Regions from separate parts of the Shewanella sp. SM21 genome, predicted to be linked through region 2. Evidence: riboswitches for the same ligand, from Rfam matches in the RefSeq annotation. Region 2 holds a riboswitch; the other holds the start of a gene.
The links. A riboswitch is a leader RNA that binds a small molecule or an ion and turns the genes downstream of it on or off. The one in region 2 is predicted to bind cobalamin.
Positions count from the first base shown of each region.

Region 1: it holds a riboswitch for cobalamin, as region 2 does, so the genes downstream of both, L5L94_RS04405 (TonB-dependent receptor) here and L5L94_RS05040 (ABC transporter ATP-binding protein) in region 2, are expected to answer to the same signal.

Region 1 covers NZ_JAKKRL010000003.1:27,340-43,863, forward strand. The annotation lists gene L5L94_RS04370 (glycerophosphodiester phosphodiesterase family protein) at 1-1,276, opposite strand, end outside; gene L5L94_RS04375 (DUF3622 domain-containing protein) at 1,647-1,949, shown strand; gene L5L94_RS04380 (DUF3103 domain-containing protein) at 2,330-3,514, shown strand; gene azu (azurin) at 3,614-4,090, opposite strand; gene rbsK (ribokinase) at 4,384-5,295, opposite strand; gene rihA (pyrimidine-specific ribonucleoside hydrolase RihA) at 5,315-6,271, opposite strand; gene L5L94_RS04400 (hypothetical protein) at 6,506-7,948, shown strand; cobalamin riboswitch at 8,083-8,317, shown strand; gene L5L94_RS04405 (TonB-dependent receptor) at 8,426-10,387, shown strand; gene L5L94_RS04410 (HDOD domain-containing protein) at 10,667-11,395, shown strand; gene L5L94_RS04415 (LysR family transcriptional regulator) at 11,476-12,381, opposite strand; gene metE (5-methyltetrahydropteroyltriglutamate--homocysteine S-methyltransferase) at 12,582-14,852, shown strand; gene queG (tRNA epoxyqueuosine(34) reductase QueG) at 14,946-16,148, opposite strand; gene L5L94_RS04430 (substrate-binding periplasmic protein) at 16,323-16,524, shown strand, end outside.
Region 2 covers NZ_JAKKRL010000003.1:188,481-205,004, forward strand. The annotation lists gene L5L94_RS05010 (DUF3696 domain-containing protein) at 1-1,696, shown strand, start outside; gene L5L94_RS05015 (hypothetical protein) at 1,693-2,700, shown strand; gene L5L94_RS05020 (hypothetical protein) at 2,857-3,201, shown strand; gene L5L94_RS05025 (hypothetical protein) at 3,258-3,668, shown strand; gene metH (methionine synthase) at 4,068-7,802, opposite strand; gene L5L94_RS05035 (histidine phosphatase family protein) at 8,071-8,796, shown strand; cobalamin riboswitch at 9,018-9,211, shown strand; gene L5L94_RS05040 (ABC transporter ATP-binding protein) at 9,311-10,186, shown strand; gene L5L94_RS05045 (FecCD family ABC transporter permease) at 10,183-11,313, shown strand; gene cobT (nicotinate-nucleotide--dimethylbenzimidazole phosphoribosyltransferase) at 11,522-12,604, shown strand; gene L5L94_RS05055 (adenosylcobinamide-GDP ribazoletransferase) at 12,710-13,498, shown strand; gene cobU (bifunctional adenosylcobinamide kinase/adenosylcobinamide-phosphate guanylyltransferase) at 13,495-14,121, shown strand; gene L5L94_RS05065 (cobyric acid synthase) at 14,227-15,846, shown strand; gene cobO (cob(I)yrinic acid a,c-diamide adenosyltransferase) at 15,891-16,514, shown strand.

The DNA.
Region 1 (16,524 bases), 160 kb from region 2:
ATAAATCCATACAGTTAGCATAGTAAGTCACTGTGGCGGGCCAGTCGGAGAACACTCCAATCACGCCGACATCTTTCGCCAGTACATCAAGTAATTCAAAGGTATCGCCTTCGTTATCTATCGCTTCGGTAATGCTTTGATAGTAAAAGCCGCCGCCATTTTTTAATAAACCAGATCGCTCCAGCGACCAAGTGATGATCTTAAGCCCTGCGCCTTTGGCGGCCTTAGCGTATTCCGAAGGAATGATCTTTTTGTCCGCATCTAAGGCGACTAATACCCAGAGTGGCGGCGCAATAATTTCGACGCCTTGGGTCTTTAAATCCGCCATTGATGGCGACCAAGTGGCAGAGTTCTGCGGATCAAAGGCGCTGTTATAATCGTATCTGTCATCGAGAAACACGGCTTGCTTCGCAAATTCAGGTGCGTTGGCGACCCAATATTTGATGTCATCTAAGATAAATGATTGAGGGAATACTTGCGAAGCATCGACGCCCGCCGCAGTGTATTCATCCAACATTTTTTGCGCGTAATCCTGCTGAGTAAAACCATCGAAGGGCATAGATACGCTCGCCGCTTTTAGCTCTGGCGTCATCTTCACACCGGCTTTTTTAAACATATCAATACTTTCAGCGTGGGTCATCAAGGTGCCATTGCCAGCATAAAGATCGGTGCGCCAGCTTGGGGTACCATTGATGAATTCGGCCGCAGTGGTCGCTTTTGGATTGTTGCCTTCCATTTTACCCTTGAGGGTTTTAAATTCGGCGAGGGTGATATCGCTGGTGCAACAGGTCGCCGATGCGCTGACGCCATTGGCTGCATCGGCTGGAGTGAATGGGCTCGAACATTTATTAGCCAGTTCAGGCACTGCTAAAATGTTGGTCGTGCTGGCAAGATCGCACTGTGAGTGGCGGCAAACTAAAGCTTTATCGGCGGTGAAGGTGACATCACACTCGACTATGCCTGCGCCCGAATCGATAGCCGCTTGGTAGGATTCCTTTGTATGCTCAGGGAATTGCATTGGTGCGCCACGGTGACCGATAGAAAATTCGCTGCGATAAAAACTGTCAGTGGTGCATTGTTCTAAGCGGGTTTTAAGTGTGCTGTCTTGCATTTGACGTACGAGGAATAAAGGTCTTTCTCCCACTTGAGCAGGAACGGGTTTGCTGGTGGGTGGCGTGATAGCGGCGTTATCATCGTCATTATTGCAACCGGCTAATAAAGCGCTCGTGGCAATTAACAGGCCGAGTGAGAGCGACGAAATAGGGTGTAGTTTCATCAGATTTACCTATGAGCAATGATGTAAGTTATTAATATTAATCAGAAACTCTAAAGTGTTAATGTGACTGAAAAAGCCTATTTGTATGACATAAACAAGAATATATACCGTTTGCACGACGATTATCTAAGGCACGCTAGCTTGCGATAAACTGCCTTAGACAGAGGACGGTCGGGATATATGCACAGTGTTGCTTTAGATGTGAGCATTGACTCCACTGAGCGAGTCGATGAAACTGGCATGAATATTTTCATCTTGGCGATCTTTCTGGGCCGAAATCAAGTACACTGCGCTCCTTTTGTTTTATGATGAGCGTTTGGTTCGCTTGATAAGACAAACGTGACAAGCATCATTTAGGAAATAGAGCAGAATGAGCAAGGGCAAAAAATACGATTTTCGCGTGACACAGGGCGACAACGGTTGGAAAACTGAAATCACTCGTCGCATGACATCAACTAAAACAGTTGTGTCTAAGAGCCATGATGGCTTTGCGACTGAAGCCGAAGCGCAAGCGTGGGGCTTAACTGAATTACAAGTGTTTTTAGGCACGTTAACTGAGCGCAATAAACGTCGTTCAGAGAAACAAGCTAAAGCAAAATTAGCCGCTGCATTAGCGGCTGAAGCGGCAACTGATGCCGAAGATCTTGATGAAGATGATTTCGACGAAGAGTAACACTCATTCGTTTAACCTTGTCTTATCAAGCCAGTGTGACTGTTAGGGCGCGCATAACGCGTTCTGAAACGTCACTCTGGCGATGAACAGCAAAAGGCAGATCTTAAGATCTGCCTTTTGTGATTTTGTCGCTCGCGAAACTGTGCATATCAATTCATTTCATCCTATTTCCTCGTTTATCTTCATACACTCTGTTCGGCTGGACTGATCTACTGATGCTGTCATTAGCTTGTTTTTATCGCATTTAGCCGGGATTACGTACCCTATACCATTAATAATTAACGATAACTATTATCATTTGATTTACTTAGATGCTGCTCTGTGCTCATATGTAAGGAATTCGAACGCACGTTTAACTTTATCAAGGTAAGGGAACTCCTATGAAACTACTTCAATCCAGTTTATTGCTGTGTTTGTCGGCTTCGGCAACCCTGAGTTATGGCCAAGCCTTAGATGGAGAGGCGTTACGCTTACTACAAGCGTCGCTAAAGGATTCGACTTTGGATGCACAAGCGCAGTTAACCAATACTAAACGGGCATTGGCGTTAGATTTAAGCCATCAATATGCGCAGCTCGCGCCTATCTTACAGACTGAAATAAACCAGTATCAGTTAGCAGTGAATGCCGATGACATTCTGTCTCAGCGTAGGCTCAATGATAATGTGATCATCAAAGCCGATGCATCAATTCGCCGAGTGAAGGGCTTAAGTGCCAAAGCGGATTCTCTGGTGCAAGTGCGCCTGGCAGATGAAGCCATGTTGACCCCATGGCAGCAAGGTGAGTCTCCTTTATTTGCCTATGAGCCCGATGGTGACGAGAGTCAGTGGGATTATATTGAAGCCTTTGATATTCATGGGCAAGTGCATCAATTAGACGTGTATAACCTGCCGCAGCAGCCAGTGTTTGTGGTCGGTATCGATAGTAAAAAAGCCTTTGTGGCTGGCTTAGAGGTGATGCGGGCGACATTTGCCGAGGCGCAGTCAGCGAAAAAAGAGGGCGCACTACTGAGCCGTGCGCAAACACAGGCGGTGGCAGACAAGCCTATTTCAACCACAGTGATCAAACAGATATCCTTGAAGGATGACCATGAGCCGTGGATTTCTGGTCGTGCCGAAATTTACGGCATAGTGACTGGGGTTGATCCAAGCCGTGAAGAGCCTGTGCTCGATATCGTCGAAATGCCCTATTTAGATTATGCGGATACGACCTATTATCCGAATCAAATCATCATACATTGGGAGCGTTATCGTTGGGCGGCTGCGGACATGATCTTAATGGAGCATGACGATGGTACTAACTATAAAGTGTTGGCCACTAAGCTGTTGGAAGCGGCGGAGCAGATCTTAAAGTCGATCCCCGATCCTGAAGCTCAGGGTTATGCGCTGATCCCGCAAATCACCAATGGTATTTTAAGTGTAATGCCGGATGCTTGGTTCACCAATGACGATGACTTTGTCGATGTGTATTACACCTTACAGGAAGGGGGTGAATATCCTAACTTGAACGGCGCTAACGGTAATGCGACGACGAGCTTTGCGCCATTAGTCATCCAACCAAGACCATGATGGATTAGTGCGGCTAAATGCAATGGCTGAAATGTAAAAGCGGATCCTAAGATCCGCTTTTTTGTTTTTATCACTTAACGTTAGGCTAAGCCATTCACCTTAAGCTTTTAACTTGAAACTGCCTTGCATAATCGCCCAGTGACCTGGGAAGCTGCAGAAGAATTGGTAGGCTTCGGTGGCGCTCATACCGGCAGTGCTAAAGGTGATAGACGTTGATTCGCCACCGCCCACTAAATCTGTGTGTGCGATAACGCGCGTATCACCGGCTTTGACATAGGCTGCATCAGGACCGGCGCTCATACCTTCGGTCGCTACGGCTGACATATCGGCTGCCTTAGTTAATACCCAGTTATGGCCCATGGCTGCTTTTGGCAAAGTGCCTGAGTGGGTTAAGGTTAAGGTCACTTCTTTACAGCTTGCAGGTACAGACAGCTCTTTAGTGTCAAATTGCATTGCATCAGTGGCGGCAATTTTCAGTTCACATTCGTTGGCACTCGCTTGGCTAGCGAATAATAATCCTAGGCCGATTAGGCTAGTGCTGGTCACGTTACGTAAAGCTGTGCTTTTTGCTTTCATCTGGTACTTCCTTATTTGAACAAGGGTAGCCGAGCCGTTTTGACTCGGACATGCACCTGCTAGCATAAGCAATCTTCATTAAATGGGAATGAAATCAGCGTGTAAATTATGTATATGCAACTTTAGGTTGAAAGCTTGCATCGTTATTGGCGGCAAAATTGTTAGCGGTAAACATAGGTGAGTACTTATTTGGAGTGAACTAAGTACTCAGGAACTATTATTTATGTGTTTGATTTATAAATTATAATTTTTTGTTCTAACGCAGGGCGTCTACTTCAGAACGTCTTACGTTTTTAGTACGAAAGCTCCTGTCGATAGGGAATCGCACGTTGTGCGCCTGGGCGAGTGACAGTAATGGCACTGGCTGCATTGGCAAATCCCACGGCTGCAGCAATCGACATGCCCTCGCTTAAGCCCACAACTAAGGCGCCATTGAAGGTATCCCCTGCGGCGACTGTGTCTATGGCCTGCACTTCAAACGCAGGTATTAGCCCATTAAAACCTGGGCTGCTGATAAATGCGCCACGGCTACCTAAGGTAATGACCACAATCTTTACTCCCTGCTGGTGGAGAAGTTGCGCTGCCATGTGTGCATCATCAATATGGTTGATCTCAACTCCCGTTAAGGCTTCTGCTTCGGTTTCATTGGGGGTAATAATATCTACCCACTTGAGTACATCTTGGCCAAGTGCCGTCGCTGGAGCAGGATTTAGTACAGTCGTCACGCCAAGATTCTTGGCTATTTGCAGCGCCTTTGCCACTGTGGCAGCGGGCGTTTCCAATTGTGCTAACAAGTACTCCGCATTAGCAAACAGAGCGTAATGAGCTTCTAAGTCATCGGGTGAAAGGCTGGCGTTGGCACCTGCGGCAACGCCAATCGTATTCTCACCGTTATCACCGATAAAAATCATGGCAGTGCCTGTGCTCAGTCCGGCTATTTGGCGGATCCCTTCCGCACTGATGCCATCTTTCATCCAGCTTTGACGCATATCATCGCCGATACTGTCTTGGCCGAGATGGCAGATAAAATCAGTGCGTGAACCTGATTTGGCTAAGCGCGCGCAGGCGACGGCTTGATTGGCCCCTTTGCCGCCCTGTTCGAGGCGGTAATCTCGGCTCATTAAGGTTTGCCCTGCAGCGGGCAGGTACTCAAATTTCATCACATGGTCGGCATTTGCACTGCCGATAACGAGTATCTGGCTCATAGAAGACTCACTGTCATTTTTATCTGCGATTGAGATAAGTTGCATCATAGACGCGTAAACTGTCTACCAGTAAATCGACAAAGCCTTGCCTATCGATCCCAAACAGCACAGTCGCATTGGCGGCTTTACCTGTTAACTGATAGCGATCGACCACTGTCATGCCTAAGGTCAACTCACTTTGGGTTTCAATACTTACCCAGCAATCTTGCGCCTCAAATAGCTCAGGTTTAAGCAACCAAGCGATAGTGCAGGGGTCGTGCAATGGCGCACCAATAAAGCCCCATTTAGGATCTCTGTGGTAAATCATAAAGAAATCCAATAATTCGGCGACGCACTGAGCAATTGGATTTTGAATCGCGCGAATGCGTTCTATGTCTTCATCCATGATTTGTGCCTGATGAGTCACATCGAGCCCACACATAGTGATGGGAATACCGGATTTAAAGACAATATCGGCGGCTTCGGGGTCGACAAAAATATTAAACTCGGCGGCTGGGGTCCAATTACCGACACCGGCTGCACCGCCCATTAGCACTATGCGTTCGATCTTGGCGTGTAATTCGCTATGACTCGCCAGTAAAAGGGCGATGTTAGTCAGCGGCCCTGTGGGAATTAAGGTTACTGGCTGATGACTTTGGCGAATTTGCTGCGCCATTAATTCAACTGCGGTAATGGCTTGAGGACTAAAACTTGGATTAGGCAATGCAGGGCCGTCGAGTCCGGTTTCACCATGGACATTGTCGGCAATGATTAATTCGCGGGCTAATGGCTTGGCGGCGCCGCCAGCGACAGGAATATCACTGCGATTTAATAAGGTTAAGATCCGCAGGGCATTATTGAGCGTTTTATCCGGCGTTTGGTTGCCGGCACTAGTGGTGACGGCCAGTGGAACCAGCTCTGGATGGGCGAGAGCTAAAATGAGCGCAATGGCGTCGTCATGGCCGGGATCGCAATCCAGAATAATAGGGCGAGTCATACTGTTACTCCTTTAAACAGCGGTGATGGGGGCTTAGAATAGCATGCCATCAGTTAGGCGCTAGCCTGTGTAGGGGACTTGCAGAGTAAACTGTGAGCATTTTCGTCTTTTTATCAACAAGCTGCTAGAATTCTGCCCATTTTTGACATTAGGCGATGTTAGGTCAATCCATTCTCGCTCTGTCCGCTGCACAACATTGAATGACATCTCCAAGCAAATATAAGGAAATAAGTAATGCTCACTCATCGAATCACTTGGCCTAAGGTTTTACTCGTGGGCATGGTTGCCATGCAGATCTCTGGCTGTAGCGATCCTCAACCTATGGCCGTTGTGGAAAGTAATAACGAGTCATTGCTACAGTTTGATAACGGTAAACTCATCCAATTTAAGGAAAATCCGAGTCCACAGTATCGCCATATTCCCTGTGATTTACCCGCAGTCGAGACTGTGGTCACCAACAGTTCGGCCTTTGCGGCGTTAACAAAATCCGGTGAGGTGATCACTTGGGGTGACAGTTATGCTGGCGGTGATAGCCGCGAGGTGACGGAGCAGCTTAAGCGAGTTAAGCAAATCGTCCCAGTTAAGGACGGGTTTGCCGCGCTACGTCAAGATGGCACTGTGGTGTACTGGGGCAATGCGGGGAAATATAGCCTCGACAAAGCCCTACAAAACCGCATGACCAATATTACCAAGTTGTTCGCCAATCAAGAGGCCATTGCCGCCCTTGATGCCAATGGCAAGGTGCATACTTGGGGTTATGGCCCCTACGGCGGCAATAGCTTACATGTGCAGGATCAATTAGTTGATGTTGTCGATATCTTTGCCAGAGGACGCAGTTTTGTCGCCCTCAAAAAAGAGGGCAGTGCTGTGATTTGGGGGCAGGTTGAAGAGTCGACCAATATGAAAAAGTTACTCCCGCAGCTTACTGATGTGGCGAAGATCGAATATTTTCAACACACCTATGCCGCCTTGAAAAAGGACGGCACTGTGGTGAGTTGGGGTTGGCGCAGTGATGCTTACTCGATCCGCAGCGCCTTAAAGGATGTGGCGAGTATGACGGCAAACAATTGTGCCTTTGCGATTTTAAGTCCTACGGGGGATGCGCATTTTTGGGGCGATGGGATTAACTGTGGTGTCGATTGGATTAAAAAAACCAATATCACAGGGGTAAAAGAGATTATCAGCATTGGCTCAGGCTTTTTATTACTGCGGGATAAGGCCGTGCCGCAAATAGTGGCCGACGATACTGATTACGCTCATATGTTTGGGTTTCACTATGCCCAAGAGATTCTTGATAAATATTGGCAGGAAGGCAGCGTCATTACTCGAGGGCCTGCCTCCTTTGTGTTTACGCGTCCCGATGGCAAAGTGGTACCTGTTGGTTATCGCGCCAACCGTGAAAATGTGGAGAAGTTGATTGCACGTATTCCGCGACTCACTTGGTTAGATGGCGCAAATGACGGTTATGTTGGCATCAGCGAAAAGGGGGAGCTGGTCTCTTGGTCGATGAATTTGCCAATGTTTGACAAGTCGCCGGTACAACCTGCTGACTCGTTAGTGATTAAACCGCTGGATTTTACCCCCGTTGCCCAATGCGAAACCCCTGAGCAGCGTCAGGCGATTTTGAGCAAAGACAGACCAAAACCTGCGGCAAAAAACTGGGATGGCGTTTTCTAGCTCATGTGAGTTTTCTCGCTAACTTGAGATTGATGGACTTTCATCCGTATAGACGTCTATAATGCGCGCGCTCAGGTCTGATATGCTCTGAGCCTTGTTGGGCGTTAACAGGTTGTACGCCCTTTGAACCTAATTTTGAGTCAACCTTCTGTGGTGCTTGCGATGATAGCGTCGTGAGATAATCGGGAAGCCAGTGAAATTCTGGCACTGCCCCCGCAACGGTAAAAGGTGAGAGAGGACCGCGTTTGATTGGTGTGTTCAAGACAGAACCCGAAAGTCAGAATGTGAAAGGTCAGTCTCGTGTTAATCCAACTTTAATGGATTAACATAGCCTAAGTCCGGAGACCGGCCCTAAAGGTGTTTTTGAGATTTCGGTGGGCAGATCTCAAAATGCGATAATCACCGTCAGTATTTACGACTGAATTAACGGTATCGTGGCGTCAATGCCCCGTTTTCCTTGCAGGAGTTAAAGGTAAAATGGGAACAAATCCAACAAAAATCGCGCTGCTGATCGGCAGCCTTTGCAGTTTTTCAATTATCGCGCCCGTTATGGCGGCTGACGATACCAGCACAGCTAAAGTCGACGAGCATCTTGTCGTGATCGGCCGCTCTGATAAGACCCCGTTAAATATTGCCGCCAATGTGAATGTGATTGATGCCGCTGCGATTGAAATGAGTGGCGCGACTAATTTGACCGACGTCTTACGTGGTCAAAGCGGTATTCAAATTTCGGATAACAATATTGGAACTAGCTTTGCGATGCGCGGTTTTAGCGCCAGCACTGCCGTTAATAACACGCTGATTTTACTTGATGGTCGTCGTCTCAATAATATCGATATCGCCGCACCTAGCCTTAATGCCATTCCGCTTAATCAAGTGGATCGTATTGAAATTTTATCGGGTAGTGCAGGTGTACTTTATGGCGATCAAGCCGTGGGTGGGGTGATTAATATTGTCACTAAGTCCCCTGAAAATACTGGCGGCAGCGTGCAGTTATCTGGCGGTAGTTTTGATACCTATGAAGGTCGTGGTGATGTGTCTGGCGCGATCAACAAAGATTGGCGTTACTTTTTCACCGGTAGTTACAACCAAGGTGACAACTATCGCCAGCATAATGCCAACGAAACCGGCTCTATTCTTGGCCGCATTCAATATAAAACAGCCACAGACTCCTTCTTTGTTGAAACCAGCTACTACGATAACGATCGTGAAAATCCGGGCTCGCTTACTGAAAAGCAATTTAAAGACGATCCCCGTGCTTCATCAAATAAGGTAGAGTATGCCCACGAGATGACCACTGCGGCGCGAACGGGTTACCAGCATCAGCTTAATCAAAACTGGGCGCTGGCGGCGGATTTAGATTATAGCGATACCTTGGTGTCTTCTCTTAATTGGGGGGCGAACAGCCATAACACACGCTCACTGTTAATGTTTAGCCCTAAAGCGTTAGCGAATTACAGTACGCGTCAAGGCGAGCTAAACCTAGTCACAGGTTTAGACATCAGCCGTGGCAAGGCTGATTTTGACACTATGGCGCGCAGTAATGTGCAGCAAATGCAAAGCGCCTATCTACAAGCTACAGTGCCTTTAAGTCATACTTTAAGTTACGTTGTGGGTGGACGATATGCGCGGGTGACCGATGAGTTAGTCGATGGCAATGTTTATCCTAATGGCATGGATTTAGACGAAAATGCCCACGCATTCGAACTGGGTTTAAATTACCGCCCAACTGCGGAGCACAGACTCTATGTGCGCGCCGATGATAACTTCCGTTTTGCCAAAGTGGATGAGCAAGCTTATACATCGCCGGGCGTATTTGGCTTAAAGCCGCAAACAGGCCGTTCCTATGAGGCGGGTTGGGATTGGGCTGTCGCTAGTCAAACCCTGCGAGTCAGCCTATATCGTCTCGATTTAGAGGATGAAATTGTTTATGACTCGAGTGCAGTTAAACCCATAGGTGGAAATTTCAACGGTGCAAACGTAAATGCCGACGCTTCTCGTCGTTATGGCGCGGGTGCCGATTGGGATTGGCAGATCACTAAAGCGCTGCAACTCGGGCTAGAGTATAACTATACCGACGCCGAATTTACCGATGGTGCTAACGATGGCAAAGAGCTGTCTTGGGTGGCAAAACACACGGGACGCGGTTATGTCAGCATGGATTTTGCTGAGCATTTCCAAGTATTTGCCGAAGCTATCTACACGGGTGATCGTTTTATTGAAGGCGATAACGCTAATCAAGGTGATAAGCTAGCAAGTTACGTGCTTGGTAATTTAGCCTTGAATTATAATCGTGATGCTTGGCTTGCAAGTCTGCGTATCGATAATGTATTCGATAAAGATTATGTCAGTGCAGGTTATTACGGTGGCGATTGGGGGGATAGTTACTATTCTGGTCGAGGCCGTGATATTCGTTTCACTGTGGGCTACCGCTTCTAATTATTAATGAGCTATCTAATAACAAAGCCAGACTGAGTCTGGCTTTTTATTTTTTACGCTGAGTTCAAAGAATAAATCTTAAAATAGGTATAGTCTTGAATATCGTTTTAGTAGAGTGGTTTAATTGTCGTTATCTATAGTGTTAGCGGGCAGTCATCACTAAATAGGAGTAATTTATATTTTACTCTGCTGTTTATGGCTGAAATTCTTAGTATTTTAGGTATGATGTGAGCTGTAACCGAATCATCTTATTGTTAATAAACAGGTGTAAAGTGTCTTATGACTGATCTTGAGCAACAGGTTTTTACTCAAGTTAGAGCTATCATAGCGAACGAAGAGCAAGTGATTGGCCGCCGAGGAATTCTAATTCCACTCAAAAAAGCGATCCTTGCTGAAGGCGACATTCGTAATGTGATTGACATTATCTCGAGCGATCCCGCATTGGCAGCGCACATGCTTATGCGCAGTAATTCCGCACAGGCTGCTGTAGTGGAAAATCACAAAACTCGTTCGTTGAAAGAAGCTTTGATCCGCTTAGGTCAAGTTAATATCTATCGCTACGCTTTTACGTTCTATTTAAAAGAACGCCTCGATGAACTGCCACAGCCCTATAAAAAGTTGGTCCAAGGTTATTGGAAGCTGACTGAAGATATTGCAACGGATGCGGTAGATAGCTTAGCGGATATGGAAGGTGTGGAGGTTGATGCTGACGAAGTACAAACCTTAGCTCTGTTCAGTGTGTTCGGCCAAATTATCGCACTGACCGCATTTGCCTATTTAAATGCTAATGCCGAACAGTCATTTCCTTTAAGTGTGATTAAGTCATTGATTGATAATCAACAACAGACCTTAACCATCGAAGCGTTCGAGGCGTTAGATCTCGATCAGGATCTGCGTCAAGAATTTATGATCGCCCATAATTTGCGTCAGACCCGTAATCCTAATTCATCAGGGTTGATACTGCGCCGTGTCTTGTCTATGCGTGGATTGTTGATGAATCCGCTGTAATTTGTCGATGCTATGAAATAGTCATTTGACTCAATAAACAAGCCTGCATTCGCAGGCTTTTTTATTCAATGTCACCCGCATTAATTCGTCTTCTGCTGGCGGGATAAACCTTCCCTCGCCACCAGTTGTAACCAATTTTGGATCAATGCAGAGTTAGCACTGTGGCGGCGATAGGCACCAAATAGCGGTCGTTTCAGGCCTTCTTGGCCGAGTTTTACCGTAGCGAGACTCAGTCCATGTCCTTCATTAATCGACCAGCTTGGCAGTGCGGCTATGCCGTCTTTACAGGCGATGCGTTGCAATAACATCATGGTTAAATCACAGGTTTTTTGCTCGCCCGCCTCTATGCCCGCAGGCTCTAAAAAGTGGCGATAAATATCTAAACGTGTCAACGGCACTGGATAACTGATAATAGGCAAGTGTGCTAATTGCTTAGGGGTGACATAGGCTTCTTTCGCTAAAGGATGATCCTTAGCAACCACTAACCTCACTTCAAAATCAAACAAATGCTGGTAGGCGAGTGAATGCCCAGGCACAGGATCTGAGGTTAATACAATATCCAGTTCACCCATTTCTAAGGCATTGAGCGAGTCGAACAGATGACGGCTCGACAAGTCTAACTCGGCTGCCGGATGATCTTGCCTAAATTGCTCCATTACAGGCATTAACCAGCGAAAACAGCTATGGCACTCAATGCCGACACGCAACTGATTGGTTTCGGTTTCCAGCCCATTCTTCAAATCTGTCTCGGTTTCTAACACTTTAGGCAAAATTTCTTCGGCCAGATGCAGCAGGCGTGCACCTTCTTGGGTGAATGACAGTGGCTTACTCTTACGCACAAAAATGGGCGAGTTAATCCTTTGCTCCAACTCCTTAATCTGGTGGGAGAGGGCGGATTGAGTGACAAAACGTTTTTTGGCTGCGCCCGCCAAACTGCCGCTTTCTTTCAGGGCCATTAAGGTTCGCAGGTGTCTTAGTTCGATCATGTTCACTCCAAGTGAATTTCGCTCATGTTGTGCTTGAAATCAATTCGGTTGCTGGAATAGAGACTAACACAATAAACTTCTAGACGTCCAGACGCCCATTGTTATTTATCAAGGCTGAAGTGCTGAAAAGTGCCAAGAGAAAACAATCTGGTGGGTGCAAGTGCCGAATATGGCTTATCTCAAATAAAGGAAGATAGAGTATGCAATTAAATAGTCTTGGTTTTCCCCGTATCGGGCGTCGTCGTGAATTGAAATTTGCTTTAGAAAAATACTGGCGTGGTGAGAGCACTCAGGCACAATTACGTGAAGTGGCGAGTGAACTTCGCCACACCCATTGGCAGTGGCAAGCTGCTGCTGGCATTGAGCAAGTTCCCGTAGGTGATTTTGCCTTTTATGATCAAGTGCTGACCTTAAGCGCGACTTTAAATGCCATTCCTGAGCGTCATCGTGGTGAAGGGGCAATCGATCTCGATACTTTATTCCGTGTTGCCCGCGGCAGAGCGCCAACGGGCCAAGATGCGCCAGCTTCTGAAATGACCAAGTATTTCAATACTAACTATCATTATTTGGTGCCAGAGCTGACGCAAAACCAAGAGTTTTCTATTGCTTACGAGCAGTTTTTTGATGAAGTCAGCGAAGCGCAAGCGCTAGGCTATAAAGCAAAACCTGTGCTACTCGGCCCTGTTAGTTACTTGCACCTTGCTAAAACTGTGGGTCAAGAGTTCAATAAGTTAAGTTTATTGCCTAATTTATTAACTGCTTATGCTGACATCTTGGCGCGTTTCGCTGCTCAGGGAGTGCAATGGGTACAGCTCGATGAGCCCATTCTCGCATTGGAATTGGATGGCGAATGGCAAGCGGCGATCACTGAGGCGTATCAAGCCCTCAGCATTACGAAGGTGAAGATCCTTCTTACCAGTTATTACGGCGGTATCGCACACCATCAAGCGCTGGTATCGGCCTTACCGGTCGCGGGGTTGCATGTCGATTTAGTCACAGCGCCGGATCAATTGGCGGTCTTTGCTAATGCGCTTGGTCAAGATCAAATTCTGTCGGCGGGTGTGGTCAATGGCCGCAACGTGTGGGCGGCAGAGGCGGATTTGATTGCCGAACGCATAGGCGCGGTTGCCCGTGATCTCGGAGATCGCTTGTGGATCGGTACTTCTTGCTCACTCCTGCACAGCCCTGTGGATTTAGAGGTGGAAGCCACGCTTGAGCCCGCGCTGCGTCAACAACTCGCGTTTGCGAAGCAGAAATTACTCGAACTGGCCAATGTGCGCCAATTGCTACTGGCACCTGAATCAGTCGCGGCAAAAGAGATTGTGCAAACCTGTTTGGCGCGCCGCGAGGCGAAAGCGCAGGCTGCCGACAGTCAAGTGATTGCCCGCGTTGCCGCGTTGACATCTGCCGATTATGAGCGCGTCAGTGATTTCAGCGTACGCCAAGCAGTGCAGCAGCAGAAATACCGTTTACCTCTGTTGCCGACCACCACCATTGGCTCCTTCCCACAAACACCAGCAATCCGTGGACTACGCAGTCGCTGGCGCAAGGGCGATCTGAGTGATGCACAATATACAGAGCAATTACAACAAGTCACCCGCGATACTATCGACCGCCAGCTTAAACTTGGTATCGATGTACTGGTTCATGGTGAGGCCGAGCGCAACGATATGGTGGAATACTTTGGTGAGCAGCTTGCGGGCGTTGGCTTTACCAAAAATGGTTGGGTGCAAAGTTATGGTTCACGCTGTGTTAAGCCGCCGTTGATCTATGGTGATGTTAGCCGTCCAAAGGCGATGACGGTTGATTGGGCCGAGTTTGCCCAAAGTCTCACCGACAAGCCTGTAAAAGGCATGCTGACTGGCCCGGTGACGATTCTGCATTGGTCATTCGCCCGTGAAGATATCGGCCGCGATGTGATTGCGACTCAGCTGGCGCTGGCGATCCGTGATGAAGTGGTGGATTTACAAAATGCCGGTATTGGCATTATACAAATCGATGAGCCCGCCTTCCGTGAAGGTCTGCCATTGAAACAAAGTGAATGGCAAGCCTACTTAGATTGGGCGGTGAATGCCTTTAAACTCAGCGCTGCTGGCGTGACTGATGAGACTCAAATCCACACCCACATGTGTTACAGCGAGTTTAATGACACCATTGCCGCGATTGCCGCCATGGATGCCGATGTGATTACTATCGAGACTTCGCGTTCACGGATGGAGTTACTCAACGCCTTTGAAGATTTTGAATATCCAAATGAAATTGGCCCCGGTGTGTATGACATTCATTCGCCAAACACTCCAAGTGTGGAGGCCATGGTGCACTTAATCGAGAAAGCGGCGCAAAAAGTGCCCGTACGTCAGCTATGGGTTAATCCAGATTGCGGCCTAAAAACCCGTACTTGGGATGAAGTTGAACCCGCACTGAAAAACATGGTCGATGCCACGCGAGAACTACGTCGCCGCCTTGGTTAATATTATGCTTGAGTGAAATATTTTTTTACTGAGCTTATTGAATTAGTAACAGCGGATGCTTATGCATCCGTTGTTTATTGCTTGCCGATTGACTTAAGCATCTCGCGGTAAGCCTTTTTCGATAATGCGCACCATGCGCTCGGTTTTGCGGCGGGCTTTTTGTTGTTCAGTTGCTGCGCTTTCAGCAAGGCGCGATTGCTGGGCATTAAGCGCCCATTCAATATGCTCACGCACTATCTCATCGATATCTTCGCTGTGATTGCGGGCGTTAAGTGCGGCAATAATGCTTGGGCTCGCGGGAGCGTTACCCAGTGCTACTGCAATATTACGTAGCCAACGTTTATGTCCAATGCGACGAATGGCGCTGCCTTCAGTTTGTTTAAGAAACTCGGCCTCGCTCCAAGCAAAAAGGCTGAGAAGGTCAGGTTGCTTTAACTGCGGACGAATATGAAAGTCAGTTTCTTCAGTCAGCGGCGCTTGGCGATTGATGGGACACGCGAGTTGGCAATCATCGCAGCCATAGATGCGATTGCCCATGAGTGGCCTAAATTCTTCGGGAATAGCGCCCTGCAGTTCAATGGTGAGATAGGAAATACAGCGTCTGCCATCGACCACATAAGGTTCTACGATTGCACCCGTTGGGCAGGAGGTAATGCAGGCGACACAAGTGTTACAGCCTTCTTGAATGGGAATATCCACAGGTAGAGGCAAATTGATCAGTAGCTCACCTAAAAAGAACCAACTGCCAGCCTCATGGTTGAGTATGAGTGAGTGTTTACCTGTCCAGCCTATACCGGCTTTTTCTGCTAAGGGGCGCTCAAGTACAGGGGCTGAGTCAACAAAGGGGCGAAAGTCAGCGGCATCGAAACCGAGAGCAACTAACTCTGCACTGATTTGATCTCCGAGCTTTTTAAGTCGAGCGCGGATCAACTTGTGATAGTCGCGACCTCCGGCATAACGGGAAATATAACCTAAGTTGGGATCGGTGAGATTCGTTGCAAAGCCAGCTTCGGGTGGCAAATAGTCCATCCGTACGGAGATCACCCGCACTGTGCCCGGATGCAGTTCTTGCGGGCGAGCGCGCATCATGCCATGGGTAGCCATATAGGCCATTTCGCCATGAAAACCTTTGTCTAGCCATGCTTGGAGTTTGGCTTCTTCAGCGGTTAAATCCGTATCGCAAATGCCAACCTGCGCAAATCCGAGTGCTTTTCCCCACGTTTTAATTTGCAGAGCGAGCCGCGACAGCATGCTGGCATAGGATTGGCTTGGGGTTTGATTGACTAAAGTTGACATGAATTGATTGCAGCGAGGCTCTTGGCTAGGTGGCAATATGATAGCAGTTTTCACTTATTGAGGACGAGTTTACTCAGAAGGGGGCGTGAGGCGATATTTTCTTTGGGGTATTTGTTTATTTGCTGTTGGGATTGAGTCTATGATTAGGTCTACTGTTTATCGTTTGGTATTCGTATGCTGAGTGCGATTCCCCTTAGGGCGTGTTTTCTTGCGATGAGCTTATTAGGCCTGATGCCTAATCTTGTTTTTGCGGCGCCTGACAAGTTGAAATTGGTGACCGAAGCTTGGCCTCCCATGAGTTACGAGCAAAATGGTGTGCCGCAAGGTTTTGCGGTGGACTTAGTCAATACCTTGCAATCAAGACTGGGTCAGAGTG
Region 2 (16,524 bases):
TGATATTTTAAATCATAAGTTAATAAGTGAAGATGACGGCGGTGATATTTCTATGTCAATAGACTTGTCATTTTCTAAAGAAGCCTCTCCAGCATTTGATATAAAGAAAGTAAGTCTTAATTTAGTGTTTTCAGGTAGAACAGGTTCATCTAAAAAGCCTGATGATGATTTTCATCCTGGAATAGAATCGGGTGAGATACGACTTGAAAAATATTCATCATCGTTTGTGGAATTAATTAGGTTTAGTAAAAAATCTAATGTAGATAACATGTATAAGGTGGATAGTATTGAGTTGAGTAATGAGGATGAAATAAATAAAAACTATCCAGGATATAAAATTGAGGGTGTCATAAAAAAAGAATTAATACCTCATATTCTACAGTTAAATTATGATCATACAAAAAAATTAAGCTTAGGTTTTGTTTCATTTCTTATAAACAATACATTAGATAAGAAATTGAAAATCCCAGGATTCTATGAACTTCAGTCAGAGCTTGAAGGAATCGCTATTCCGTTAGCTGTAATCGATAAAATAAAATCATTAATTATCCAGGAGAATAATGAAAGGGTTGAAAATTTCAAAGTTCCTGAAGAATTGCTTGAGATTATACAAAATAATAATTCATTGACGGTTGAAAAAGTTAGGAGTTTGATTATAAATCAATCTTTGATTTTGACCCCAGCTACTTTATCGTTACTAAAAAGTGATGTTGATGGTGGTTTTAGTATTGATGCTTGGATTAATGTTATTGATAGAGTAGATCAATCTGTGAAGAAGGAATTAGGCGATTTTCTAATAAGGCATAGGGATGTGATCCAGGGTACATGGTACTCTAATATGAAAAAAACAAGGAAACCTGAAAAATTCCAAATCCAAGCTCTTAGAGAGCTAAACTATTTTCTTGGTTATATGTTTAGTAAGAAAATTAAGTATTTAGGGCCTCTTAGGAATGAGCCTCAGGCAATGTATCAAGCTTTTGATTTGTCTGAATTGGATGTTGTTGGGCTAAAAGGTGAATATACTGCTGCTGTTTTACATGTTAATCAATCTAAGAAAATTCGTTATCCTAAAATAACTTCGACAGATAATAATCATCTATCATATTCAATAGCTACAGATACCTTGGCTAATGCATGTACCGAATGGTTATCATATTTAGGTGTGGTTACAGAAGTTAAAACTTATGACAAAGGGAAGCTTGGTTATGAGTTGAGGGTAAAGACATCGGAATCTGATAATTTACAAGATTTAACTCATGTTGGTGTTGGAGTTAGTCAAATATTACCAATTGTCGTAATGGCATTGCTATCTGATGAAGATGAAGTTTTGATTTTTGAACAGCCAGAATTGCATTTGCACCCCAAGGTACAATCAAGGTTGTGTGATTTTTTCTTAGCGATATCGAATAGGAATAAACAGTGCATAATTGAAACTCACAGTGAGTACATCATTAATAGGCTGAGAAGAAGGATCGCTCAAAGTCGAGATGAATCTATTGAAAAAAAATCTTCAGTATTATTTTTTGAAAAGTTCTCTGACGTAAGTGTTGTCAGGAAAGTAGATATAAATAAATACGGAGCGATAATAGATTGGCCTAAAGATTTTTTTGATCAATCAGATGAAGAAGTTGAGGGGATTCTCATGGATGCAACCTTAAAAAGAATTGAGCTGAAAAATGGTGATTTCAAGCTATGAATTTAAATTTGTTTGTGACAAATGATTATTTGATTTCTCCAGCAATATGTCTTGAATCAGAGGTTGTAAATAAGGTTCAGAGTTTAATTGGTATAAAGAAACATCTTGATAAAGAGCTTGGGAATATTTTTTTTGAGAGTGAAGCTTTGAATGGGTTGATAAAGGTGAACTTGTATCCTTGTAAAAATATTTTTGATGAAAATTTTAGTAAATTTGAAGGGGATATGGTTTATTCAGGTTCCGATATCGCTAAAGTTGTCAATAACATCTTATACAAGTTAAGTAGTGGGGATTTGTGTGTTCCAGAGTGTCTTGCAGAATGGTTGGATAAAAAAATTGAACCTAAAATACGAAGTGTAATATATCAAAGGAATGGTGAATTAGAAACAATTGTCGAACAAGCGAGTTTGACAGGGGTTATCACAAAAGACAAATATTCAATTCTTCATTATCCTGTAGATGAAGATGCTAGTGTGATCAGTGTCACTGGAAAAATATCTAACATTTTACCAGAGGTTGAAGAAGTATTTCCAATTGATTTTGATGACAACTTAAAGGTCTTTTCCGAGTTACTCGATTTTAATATTGAGAAGATCGGGGTTGATAGTTTTAATAAGGCGAGTTCGGATGATGAAATTAAAGCTGCCTTGATTGATGGAGCATTAAGGAAAGAAAGGGAGTTAGGTGTTAAATTAGAGAGAAGAGTTATATTTGGCAATGAATTTGTTCGTTCACTATATACTCATCAGTGTGCCCCAAATGAAAGGTTCTCTGGAGTAGCTTATGACGTCATATGTCAGATTATTGCCGGAGCTGAAAAAAATAGTATAAAGCCATTTTTTACTAATTCTAACTCTAAAAAACAGATTGAAAAGGATGGGAAACTTGCATGGAGAACACATGTTACAAAAGGAAACCCAGCCCTAAGGTTAATGTTTTGGAGTGATGGTAATGAACTGGTTTTAGCAAATATAGGAAACAAAAAAGAGCTTGTTATCCTATAGTAAAAGTAGATATTTACCTATATATCGCAGAATAAAATGGACATCCATTGTTAATGGCGTGGTTGTAACTTTCTGATTCTTCTTGAGGTAAGCATTAAACAGGGTGGTTTAATGCTTAGTCCTTAAGGAAATCAGATAAGCTTTAGATAATTAAAAATGATTCGATATTTATTATTCGTATTCTTTGCTCTTGTGACATGTGTAGGTGATGCGCTGGCTGGCGAATATCAGCTAGATTGGCATGTCCCTGACGAGGAGTTGATTTATCATTCCTGCGGTTGTGCTGACTCCTGTTGGGTTGCCGAGGTTCGTCAAGCTAAAGCGGAAAAACCGCTTATCGCCAAACTGAGATGCGACTGCGAAAAACTCTATTTTACTGATAAAACTGGCGTAGAAAGGGTTGTCGCTGAAAACTGTGATGACTTAAACACCGACAATAAAATGGATTTGATCCCAGAGCGAATTAATCAACTTCAGTCACATTTAAATACCCCTCGTTAACTCTTTTTATCATTGTGTTGAATGGGATTCCACAATTTTTATCTTTAGGAAATTGCATGAAAAAAATTAGTTTTTTGGGTATGAGCATAGTGCTTGCTTTGACACTTGTTATCGGCCTTGCAGTTGATTTGATGGTTGAATTTAAGTCTGAATCGATTTTTATGCAGATGAATATTTTTAGCTTTAAATTATTGCTTTCTTTACTTAGCATGCTCTGTGTGCATATTGCTATTGCAGTCACTTTTAATTTGAAACTGTTACCTATGCTTATAGGTAAAGACTATCCGTCAAATTACTTTAAATGGTCTAAATTTCGACTTATAGAAGTTTTATTTTTATTTAACTTATGGGCTATGGGTCATCTTCAATATTTCACTGTCGTAATAGTTAATTTAGCTTTGGTTGAGTTGATACACTTATATTTAGTTTATAGAAGTATCAATAATAAGCTTGAGTCTACTATATAAATTGGTAAGTTGAGGACAATAAGGCGTGTGGAGTTGGCATAACTCTTTCAATGCGAAAAGTTAACTCTAATGCCACAGAAGTTCACCGATCCCCCGGCGAAGTTGCTGAAGAGCGTTGAAGAAAATAGCGTGACGCAGACAGGACGTCTGCGTAGCTTTCGGGGGGAAGGGACGCCCCATCGGAAGCGTTAGCTATTTTCGAATAAGCATAAAGCCAGTCACTAATGCATGTAACTTCGCTAGGGGCGTCTTGGAGAATCCAAGGAGGATAGGACGAGCAGTCCTCCTTGGTCGGGTGTGGGGTGAAGCCCCACGACCTTTCGGTCGCAAGACCGATCTTACACCGCGTTAGCGTAATAAAGATCCTGATTATTTCTAAAAATCAGTCAGGATCACTCTCTATTCAGGATCATAATCCAACACTGGCGCCAGCCACTTCTCCGTTTCGGCAATGCTCATCCCTTTACGCTTCGCATAATCTTCCACTTGATCGCGGCCGATATTACTCACGCCAAAGTAGCGGGATTTCGGGTGGGCGAAATACCAGCCCGATACTGCCGCTGTGGGGAACATGGCGTAGCTTTCGGTGATGTTCAAGTCGATAGTCTCATCGGGCTTGAGCAAGTCCCATAACAAGCCTTTTTCTGTGTGGTCTGGGCAAGCTGGGTAGCCCGGTGCGGGGCGTATGCCTTTGTATTTCTCGCGGATTAAGGCTTCGTTGCTTAACTGCTCATCGGCCGCATAACCCCAAAACTCTTTACGTACCCGTTCGTGCATCCGCTCGGCAAAGGCTTCGGCCAAACGGTCGGCTAAGCATTTGAGCATGATGGCGTTGTAGTCGTCGTGGTTGGCTTCAAAACGTGCCACATGTTCGTCTATGCCGTGGCCTGTGGTCACCGCAAAGCCGCCCATGTAATCGGCGACGCCTGAGTCTTTTGGCGCAACAAAGTCGGATAGGCAGAAGTTGTCGTTGCCGACACGTTCAAGCTGCATCCGCAGGTGATGCGTGGTCATTTCGACTGTGGTGCGTGACTCATCTGTGTAGAGCTCAATGTCGTCGTAATTGACGGTATTGGCTGGGAATAAGCCGATAACCGCTTTCGCCGTGAGCCACTTTTCTTCGATGATTTGTTTGAGCATGGCCTGACCATCGGCGAACAGCTTTTGCGCCTCGACGCCGACGACTTTATCGGTAAGGATTTCAGGGTAATGGCCGTGCAATTCCCACGAGCGGAAAAACGGTGTCCAGTCGATACGCTCGACTAAATCTTCTAACGGATAATTATCAAACACTTGGCGACCGAGCACGTTTGGCGTGAACGGGGTGTAATTGGCCCAATCGTGTTGGCAGCGGTTTTCACGGGCCGCTTCGAGTGAGACTATCTCTTTGCGCTTGGCTTGGGATAGGCGCTTAGTGCGCATGTCGTCGTATTCGGCATAGGTTTCGTCTATGGTCGCTTGGCGAGTCTCGTTGTTGATGAGCTTACTCACCATAGGCACGGCGCGGGACGCATCGGCGATATAAATGGCGCCATGGGGATAATGGGGCGCAATTTTTACCGCTGTGTGGATTTTAGAGCAAGTGGCGCCGCCGATAATCGCCGGAATGGTTAAGCCTTCACGGTGGAAGGTTTTCACGTTATGCACCATCTCGTCCAGACTCGGAGTGATGAGGCCCGACATGCCGATGATATCGATATTGTGTTCTTTCACGGCGTCGAGAATTCTCTCCACCGACACCATCACGCCTAAATCGAATACCTCAAAACCGTTACAGGCGAGCACCACGCCGACGATATTTTTACCTATATCGTGCACGTCACCTTTTACCGTCACCATCAAGATCTTGCCGTTAGATTGGCCTTCGACCTTTTCCAGCTCGATATAGGGGTTTAAGTAGGCCACGGCTTTTTTCATTACCCGCGCCGATTTCACCACCTGCGGCAGGAACATCTTGCCCGAGCCGAATAAGTCGCCGACCACGTTCATGCCGTCCATCAAGGCGCCTTCAATCACATCCAGCGGACGTTTTGCTTCTTGGCGAGCGGCTTCGGTATCTTCATCGATAAATTCGGTAATGCCTTTCACTAGCGCATGGGATAAGCGTTGGCTCACTGGCCAGCTGCGCCATTCTAAATCTTCTTTCTTGCCCACCTGCGCGCCATCACCGCGGAATTTCTCTGCGATTTCAAGTAACTGCTCGGTATTACTTGAGCCTTCCACTGGGCAGGGCAAGTTAAGCACCACGTTTTCGACCCGCACTTTAAGCTCAGGATCGATATCGTCGTAAATGGCTAACTGGCCCGCGTTGACAATCCCCATGTCCATGCCGACTTTGATGGCGTGGTACAGGAATACGGCGTGAATCGCTTCGCGCACTGGGTTGTTACCGCGGAACGAGAACGACACGTTCGACACGCCGCCCGAAATCATCGCGTGGGGCAGGGTGGTTTTAATCGCTTTAATGGCATCAATAAAATCGACGGCATAGTTGTCGTGTTCATCGATACCTGTGGCGATGGCGAAAATATTCGGGTCGAAGATGATGTCTTCTGGCGGAAAGCCGACCTTGTCGACCAGCACCCGATAGGCGCGGGTACAGATTTCGATTTTACGCGCCTTAGTGTCGGCCTGACCTTGCTCGTCGAACGCCATGATAATGGCCGCCGCGCCGTAGCGTTTCACTAAGGTGGCTTGCTCGATAAACTTGGCTTCGCCTTCTTTGAGGGAAATAGAGTTAACTATGCCCTTGCCTTGAATACATTTGAGGCCAGCTTCGATCACTTCCCATTTGGATGAGTCGATCATAATAGGTACGCGGCTGATGTCGGGCTCAGAGGCAATCAAGTTTAAAAACTTGTGCATGATCTCGGCGCCATCGAGCATGCCTTCGTCCATGTTGATGTCGATGATTTGCGCGCCGCTTTCAACCTGCTCGCGGGCGACATCGAGCGCCTGCTCAAACTTGCCTTCTTTGATCAACTTTAAAAACTTGGCTGAACCTGTAACGTTGGTGCGCTCACCCACGTTAACGAACAGGGATTGGGCGTCGATAGTCAGTGGTTCCAAACCTGCCAAGCGGCAAGCGACTGGAATGTCCGGCAAAATACGTGGATCGTGACGGCTCACCGCTTCGCGGATCACGCGGATATGTTCAGGCGTACTACCACAACAACCACCGATAATATTGAGCATGCCTTCGCGCGCCCAATCTTCGATCACGTTCGCCATGTCCTCTGGGGTTTCATCGTAACCGCCAAACTCGTTCGGCAGGCCTGCATTCGGATGCGCCGACACATAACACTCACTGATGCGGGATAATTCTTCCACATAGGGGCGCAATTCTTTTGGCCCAAGTGCACAGTTAAGACCGATAGATAAGGGCTTGATATGGCGAAGGGAATTGTAAAAGGCTTCGGTCGTTTGGCCAGTCAGTGTGCGACCAGAGGCATCGGTAATGGTGCCCGAAATCATGATCGGCAATCTGTCTTTAGAATGCTGACCAAATAAGTCATCAAATACGGATTCAATCGCAAACAGCGCGGCTTTGGCGTTTAAGGTATCGAATATGGTCTCGACCATAATGATATCCGCGCCGCCCTCAATCAGCGCCTTAGTGGATTCTTTGTAAGCAGTCACTAACTCATCGAAGCTGACGTTGCGATAGCCTGGGTCGTTCACATCAGGGCTAATCGAACACGTACGGTTAGTGGGGCCTAACACACCGGCTACGTAGCGTGGAATGCCTGTGGCAGCAAAGGCTGCATCACAGGCTTCACGGGCGAGGCGCGCGCCGACTAAGTTAATTTCGGCGGACAGCGACTGCATGTCGTAGTCGGCCATGGCGATGGTGGTGGCGTTAAAGGTGTTGGTTTCAATGATGTCGGCACCGGCGTTTAAGTAGTCGGTGTGAATTTGTTTGATGATGTGAGGCTGTGACAAGACCAAAAGGTCGTTGTTACCTTTGACATCCGTATGCCAATCTTTAAAACGTTCGCCGCGATAGTCCTCTTCTTCCAGCTTGTAGCCTTGGATCATAGTGCCCATGGCACCGTCTAAGATCAGAATGCGCTCTGCAAGCTGTTTGCGTATGTCTGCCAATATCTGGCTGGCTTTAGTAGAGGGTATCGTCATAAATAGTTACCTTAAATACAGCTAAGTTAAGTCCAAAAATCGGCCATTGTTATGCTAAGTGCATTTTATTGTCGTCAGCCGACATTTTTTGAATACTTGTTCTTAAAATTTTTTTTGGACATTTAAACGTATAGACGTCCATAATACGCGACTTATGATTGTCAGGGCAAGATGAAAGTCAAAGGCATTAGGAGCGAGAATCGAGAATCAAGAATTTAGGCCCTTGGCTTGAGTTCCTAGTATCTAGCCCCTAACTAAAAAGGCATATATGAAACAAGTTCGATTGTTATTGTTGCGCCACGGTGAGTGTGAAGGCGGCGCTATTTTGCGGGGTCGTGTGGATATGCCTTTAAGCAAAAAGGGTTGGCAACAAATGTCGGCAGCAGTTGAGTCACAGGCCAGCGTGTGTAGCGCGATTTATAGCTCGACTTCACGCCGCTGCGCCGATTTTGCCCACGCTTTTGCCGCCGAGCTGCATTCGACGGCGGCACTGATATCTGAGTCAAGGCCATTGCAGGCGCAGTGTTTGTCGGGTTTACAGGAAATTGATTTTGGTGATTGGGACGGTTGTCGGCTCGATGACCTGTATCAACAAGAGGGCGAACACTTAGCGGCGTATTGGCAAAACCCTTGGCAAAATCCGCTGCCCAATGGTGAAACTATGGCAAGTTTTGAGTCGCGGGTGAATGGGACGATTGACCAGATACTCGCCGCCGAGTTTGAACGATTGACCCTTGACTCACATAAAATGGGTAATGAAAACAGTGCCATTAATGAAACCGCTGATAATATGCCTGCCACTCAAGTGTGGGTCGTGACCCACGGCGGGGTGATCCGTCACTTAATGGCGCGTGCCTTAGGAGTTGAACGGGCGGTAGGGTTTTATAGTCAACTCGATTTACCCGTGGCGGCCGTGGTGAGCATTAATGTGCTGCAAGATGAACAGGGTGCCTGCTATTGGCGTTTAGATTGGCCGAGTGGGCGCAGGTGTTGAGGCCTTATTTCACGACCTAGGCGCTATCATGTAGGCGTGATCGTTTGGCGAGAATAAGCTGATATGAAAATATTCTGATTTAAACAGCATTGCCTAATGGGATAGATGTAGGATAATGCTTTTCCCTGACGTTTGAACGAGATAGCGTATTACATGCGCAATGAGTGATAACGTCGCAGAAATAGGTGTTGGGAATAGACTCTCTTTGTTCGAATCGCTCCGTTGTTTTTATTCACAGTGGCGTTGTTAACAAAGAGCATATCAACCCAAACATAATAGGGAATCGGGGAGCTGCTCGTCAGTCAGCCCGAACTGTGCCCGCAACTGTGAGTAGTTTAAAGAAGCACCTAGATTCTAGAGCCTAGCTCCTTCTTTTCTACAAGTCAGGAGACCTGCCTATTTCTGTTATCGCTGCGTGCAGCCTTAGTTCTCGAGCGGGTGACTCGAGGGAGCAGATGACAATGTGCACAACCTTTTTTTATAAAGGTTTGGACTCGATAGGAGCGCCGCTTAGGTGAAACTTTCCGCAATCCAAACTAACAGCCCCGTGAATGACACTAACCCATCATCGAGCCCGTCAGTCGCGCTCAATGTGAGTCATTTGAGCTGGTGTATCGATGGCAAAACCATACTTTCCGGTATTAACTTTACGCTGCCAACGGGGCAGATGCTGGGGCTGATTGGCCCTAACGGTGCGGGCAAGTCCAGTTTGCTGCGCTGTTTGTATCGGTTTGTTCGCCCGACTCAGGGCAAAATTACCCTTTTCGATCAAGATATTGAGCGCTTGTCGCCCAAGGCGTTTGCCTGTCGCGTCGCCGTAGTGCAGCAGGATACACCGCACTATTTTGACCTCACCACAGAGCAATTGGTCAGCATGGGCTTAACGCCGCATAAGGGTATGTTCGATACCAATTCGAGCTGTGATACTGAGCGTATTGCTAAGGCTTTAGAGAAAGTAGGCTTGAGCCATAAGATGCACCAACAATATGAGCACTTATCTGGCGGTGAAAAGCAACGCGCCTTGATTGCCCGTGCCATAGTGCAGCAGCCGCAGCTTTTAATCCTCGATGAGCCAACGAACCACCTCGATGTGCGCTATCAAATTCAAATCCTCGAATTGGTGCGTAGTCTTGGGATTAGCGTGATTGCCTCAATTCATGATCTTAATTTAGCCAGTGCCCTGTGCGATAGTTTGTTGTTGATCCATAACGGGGAAGTCAGCGCTATGGGGACGCCAACCGAAGTATTAACCGAGGCGCGAATTAGCGATGTGTTTGGCGTGTGTGCTCAGGTATCGCCCCATCCACAACATAAAAAGCCCTTAATCAGCTATTTTTATGGTTACCACCATGTAGATCATGGCCTGAACGAGCGAGGCGAGGGTGGATGACTCAGGGGAGTAAACAATATTTCATCTCATATTTGGGGCGTATCGTGACACCGTTGACGAGACAACAACTGATGCTGCTCGTATTAGGTATCATCACTTTGATAACGCCTATTGCCGCGACGAGTTTTGGTGCGGCGAACATCAGTTTTACTGATGTTATTCAAGTGTTTATCAATAAGGCGACGAACCTCACTCAAGCCAATGGCATGACTGAGCGCATTGTGATGGAGCTCAGGCTACCGCGCATTTTACTGGCTTTTGTGGCGGGTGCGGGTTTGTCACTGGCGGGCAGTGTGTTGCAAACCGTGACTCGCAATCCGCTCGCCGATCCCTATTTGTTTGGCATTAGCTCTGGCGCGTCCTTTGGTGCTGTGGTGATGTTGACCTTATTCACTGGCTCTGGATTTTTTGATAATGCGGGCATGGCGGCACATTCTGGGCTTTTTAGCGGTTCGGGCGCCTTGTCTGGTTTGCTTTGGTTTAGCTTGCCCTTGGGCGCTTTTATTGGCGCCAGTTTGTCGGTACTGATAGTGCTTGCTTTGTCTGGGCTTGGGCTCAATAGCCAAGTGGAGCGCATGTTGCTCTCTGGTGTGGCGACCTCCTTTATGTTCGGCGCATTAACGAGTCTGCTGCTGTATTTCGCCAGTCCGCAGGCGACAGCCTCTGTGCTGTTTTGGAGTTTAGGCAGTTTCGCTAAGGCCAGTTGGTCCTTGTTAGTACTGCCGACACTGGTGATTGGTGCGAGTTTATTCATTATTTTAGGCATGAAACGGCAGATCATGGCGTTGCAGGCGGGGGATGAAACGGCGCATACCTTAGGGGTGAATGTGCCTAAGCTGCGGCTCAATATGTTGCTGCTCTGCTCCTTGATTACCGCTATTTTGGTGGCTACATGCGGCGGTATCGGTTTTGTCGGGTTAATGATCCCCCACACAGTACGCATGCTGTTTCCCGGTCGTCAGCCGATTTTATTAACGGCGCTGGTGGGCGGATTATTTATGGTGTGGATTGATGTATTAGCGCGCTGTTTATTGGGTAATCAAGAGTTGCCCGTGGGCATTATCACGGCCGCCATAGGTAGCATGTTCTTTTTGCTGATTTTACGTAAGCGTAGAGTCATGCCGTAAATACAAGGTCATGCCGTAGTCACCTAGTCAGGACGTAAACCCAGAGTTAAGTCGTCATCTTTGAGTCATGCCGTAAGTGCAGACTGACGGGATAATCAGTATTTCTGTTGATATCCCACCCGCGATTGGAAATGCACAATTGGACATGTTCGTCATAGACGCGGGATGCGTTGTGGTTATTTAATGTAGATTACAAAGTGGAGTGTGGATGTCTCAGTCAGCCGTGTCTTTTCAAATAAGCCTTGTGAGTAAAGCGCAGGATCTGGTGATTCTGCAGAAAATTGATCTTAAGACTAAGCCGCCCGGCGCCTTAGGTCAGCTCGAATCCTTAGCCTTGCAGATTGCCCGCGTGCAAACGACTGATTTGCAAAAAACGGAGCAGCCACAAACGGATGTGCTCAAAATAGTCCATCCAACTATGTTAGTGTTTGCGGGGGATCATGGCATTGCCGCAGAAGGCGTGTCGATTGCCCCTAGCGAAGTGACTCACCAAATGGTGCAAAACTTTGCCCATGGCGGCGCGGCGATTAACGTTTTTTGTCGGCAGGTGGGCTTTAAGCTCGAAGTGATCGATTGCGGTATGTTAACGCCAGTTGAAGGAGTTGAAGGTATTATCGATCAACGTCTTGGCGCTGGAACGGGGGCAATCCATTTAGAACCCGCGATGACGTTGGAAACCGTCGATAAAGGCTTTGCTATGGCGCGCGATTTGATTGAGCGTCACCATCAAGCGGGTTGTAACTTAGTCGCCTTTGGTGAAATGGGCATAGGCAATACCTCCTCTGCTGCGGCCATTATGGCGGCGATTATGCAGCTGGATGTGATTGATTGCGTTGGCCGTGGTACTGGCATTAATAGCGAAACCTTAGAACGTAAACTGATGCTGATTGAGCTCGCGTTATTGCTGCATCAAAGCGCTTTAACTGGGCCTAAGTCAGTGTTAGCTTGCCTAGGAGGCTTTGAAATTGTGCAGATGACGGGGGCTATGTTAGCCGCCGCCGAACGTAAAATGCTGGTGGTCGTGGACGGTTTTATCGCGACAGCGGCGGCATTAGTCGCAGTGCAAATCGCCCCCAATGTGCGTGATTATTTGATTTTTGCCCATCAATCCGATGAGCAAGGTCATCTGCGAATGTTAGAATTTTTGCAGGCTAAACCTTTATTATCCCTAGGGCTGAGATTAGGCGAAGGTACGGGGGCGGCGTTGGCATTGCCGCTTATTCAAGCCTCAGTAAATTTTTACAATCAAATGGCGAGTTTTAGTGATGCGGGGATTGAGGCTGTTGTATGATGTGCTCTGCTAAGTCGCTTATTTTACTTATTTAAAATAATAGCCTTTAGCCAACCGTTTTAATTTTAAACCTTGCAGCAAGTGTGAATTCACTAAGGATGCTTTATGTCAGAACGCGAAAGCTGGCACAAAGAGATAGATTTATTTTTAGTTGCCATGGGCTATTTTACCCGCATTCCTATGCCTAAGTGGGTCGAAGTCGATAGCGATAAGTTGAATAAGGCCAGCCGTTATTTCGGTCTCGTCGGTCTTCTGGTCGGTTTGTTAAGCGCCATAGTGTTTTGGCTGACGCAGAACTGGCTCCCCGCTGGCGTTTCTGTTCTTTTAGCTATGTTGGTTGGCGTCTTGCTCACGGGCGGATTCCACGAGGATGGCCTCGCCGATACCTTCGACGGTTTTGGCGGGGGTTGGACGGCTGAAGACAAGCTGCGGATCATGAAAGACTCGCGCCTTGGCAGTTATGGCGCACTGGCACTGATGTTGGCCCTGCTGCTGAAATGGCAGTTGTTAGTCGAGTTGGCCCTGTACGATCCTGTAGTCGCGGGTTCTGCACTTATCGTCGCGCACACAGTGAGCCGTGTGGTATCAGCCAGTATCATCTTTAGTGAAAAATATGTCCGCGATGACGAGACCAGTAAGTCTAAGCCGCTATCGCAACATCAAGGCATTAATGAGCTGCTTATCCTGATCGCCAGCGGCGTATTAGTGCTGTTATTCCTCAAGGGGTTAGCGGCATTGTCATTGCTATTGGTGATGATAGGACTGCGCCGTTTGATCATAGTGATCTTTAGACGCCAGATTGGCGGTTACACGGGTGATACCTTAGGCGCGGCGCAACAAATATCTGAAATCGTGTGTTATTTTGTATTGCTCGTTGTGGGTAACATACTGTGATCCACCTCGTCCTAGGCGGCGCCCGTAGCGGTAAGAGTCGTTACGGCGAAGCCTTAGTGCGTCAGTACACTGCGCTTGGCTTCGATGCCTGCTATGTGGCGACGGCGCAGGCGCTAGATGATGAAATGGCGACACGTATCGCCAAGCATCAAGCGGGACGATCGGACGATGGTATCGAATGGCAATTGTTTGAAGAGTCGCTCGCCCTCACTGCACTGTTAAAACAGTTAGCAAAACCTGGGCGAGTGATTTTAGTAGACTGTTTAACTCTTTGGTTAACGAATCAATTACTTGCATCGAACGTTAACATCGATGATGAACCCGCGCCGACTGAGTGGAATGCGACTGACTTTGCCGTTTCACCCTCTGCCACTTCAACCTCTGACGATAAAGCTCATGCGAGTTGGCAGGCCGAGAAAACCGCTTTTGTGGATTCCCTCGTCGAGCTTGAGGGAGTGGTGATTTTGATCAGTAACGAAGTCGGTTCTGGCATAGTACCCTTAGGTGAGTTGAGCCGACAATTTGTCGATGAAGCGGGCTGGTTAAATCAAGCCGTGGCGACCTTAGCGGATAATGTCACCTTAGTGGTCGCTGGTTTACCCTTAGCATTGAAACCACTTTAGACTTTGGGCTCAGTCCACGTTTTAAGCTTAAGTTGCATACTTAAGTGATTTTTAGACTGAGCTGTTATGTTAATGACTGCAAACTAGAATAAGCCTTTTAAACCTATGTCCTCTCCAAACACAGACAACACAGCCTGTGCTAATGCACTCGATACCGCTGACACACCTGTAGTTAATACGCTTGCGGTTAATTCACCTCGGCGCGCGGCAGTCTTGATGGTGCAGGGCACTACATCGGATGCGGGCAAGAGCACCTTAGTCGCAGGCATTTGTCGTTTGCTCGCCCGTCAGGGGATTAAGGTTGCGCCCTTTAAGCCGCAAAATATGGCGCTCAATAGCGCTGTTACTGTCGATGGCGGCGAGATTGGCCGCGCACAGGCCTTGCAAGCCGTGGCCTGTTATCTTGAGCCCCATACCGATTTTAATCCCATACTGCTTAAACCAAGCTCGGACACGGGCGCGCAAATTATCGTTCATGGCAAAGCCCTGACAACACTCGAAGCCTCGGCCTTTTTTGGGCCTAAATCTAAAGATTACAAGGCAATGGCGCTTGGCGCTGTGCTGGAGTCCTTCGAGCGATTGACGGCCCAGTATCAAACCATAGTGGTTGAAGGCGCGGGTAGTCCGGCGGAGATCAATCTGCGTGAAGGTGATATTGCTAACATGGGATTTGCCGAAGCTGTGGATTGTCCAGTGATTATCATTGCCGATATCGATAAAGGCGGCGTATTTGCCCATTTGGTCGGGACCTTGGCTTTATTATCAGAATCCGAACAGGCGCGGGTAAAGGGCTTTGTGATCAATCGTTTCCGTGGCGATATTAGCCTGTTGCAATCTGGCCTCGATTGGCTTGAAGCTTATACAAACAAGCCTGTTTTAGGTGTGTTGCCTTATCTGCATGATTTACATCTCGATGCCGAAGATGCGCTGATAAGCTCGCCGACCAAAGGCGCTAACAGCCGCTTAAAAGTGCGGGTATTAGTGTACCCAAGGATCAGTAATCACACTGATTTTGATCCGCTGCGGCTGCATCCCGATATCGATTTTGACTATGTGTCATTGCAAACTCAAGCCGCGAGTCACACCACTCATTTGCCCGCCGCCGATGTATTGATCTTGCCCGGCAGTAAGAATGTGCGCGCCGATTTGGCCTTTTTACGCCAGCAAGGCTGGGATAAAGATATTGCCACACACCTGCGTTACGGCGGCAAAGTGCTCGGCATTTGCGGCGGTTACCAAATGTTAGGCCAAAGCATTGCTGATCCCTTAGGCATTGAAGACAGTGCGGGTGATACCGCAGGACTTGGCTACCTGCCGCTGAGCACAGAACTCAAAGCCGAAAAACAGTTACGGCGAGTGAGAGGTGAGCTAACGTTACTTGGGCAAAAGGTTGCTGTTAAGGGCTATGAAATCCACTGCGGTGAATCAAGCTATCTTATCCCTAGGCTTGAACAAACGAATGCGCCCTTGCAGTTAATCCCTGAATCCACATCTGTGAGCTTTGCCGATGGCCTGCAAAGTGATGACGGGCAAATCCTTGGCACTTATTTACATGGGCTATTTGATAGCCCTGATGCGTGTCAGTTGATTTTACGTTGGGCGGGATTAAACGATGCTAAGGCGATAGATATCAATCAAATACGTGAGCAGCAACTCGATCGTTTAGCCGATGTGTTAGCCGAGCATTTAGACATGCAAAAATTACAGCCAATTTTAGAAGCATAAGTTTTAAAAGCAGACATTTTTAGCAGCAGAGTGAAGAGAAGACCATGACAGCACAGAACGACAACGAACAAGCGCAAATCAAGGCCGAACGCCACAAGGCTCGCCAACAGAAAGTGAAAGCCGGTGTGGATGCTAAAATTGCCGCCGCCCAAGAGGAGAAGGGGATTCTGCTAGTGTTAACCGGTAACGGTAAAGGCAAATCGACCTCAGGTTTTGGCACTGTTGCCCGCGCCGTCGGTCACGGTAAAAAAGCCGCGATAGTGCAATTTATCAAAGGCACTTGGGAGTGCGGTGAGCGCAATTTACTCGAAGGTGCAGGGGTTGAGTTTCATGTAATGGGCACAGGTTTTACCTGGGAAACCCAAGATAAAGAAAAAGATACCGCCGCCGCTGTACTCGCTTGGGAAGCCGCCGAAAAGCTGCTGCAAGATGAGAGCATAGATTGCGTGATGCTCGATGAACTCACCTATATGGTGAGCTATCACTATTTGGATGTGGAACGTGTGCTTAGCGCACTTAAAAATCGCCCACCGATGCAGCATGTGATTATCACTGGCCGCGCTTGTCATCGCGCGATTATCGAGCTGGCTGATACTGTCAGCGAAGTGCAACCGATTAAACATGCCTTTGAAGCGGGTATCAAGGCACAGCAAGGTTTTGATTACTAATTGAACCTTA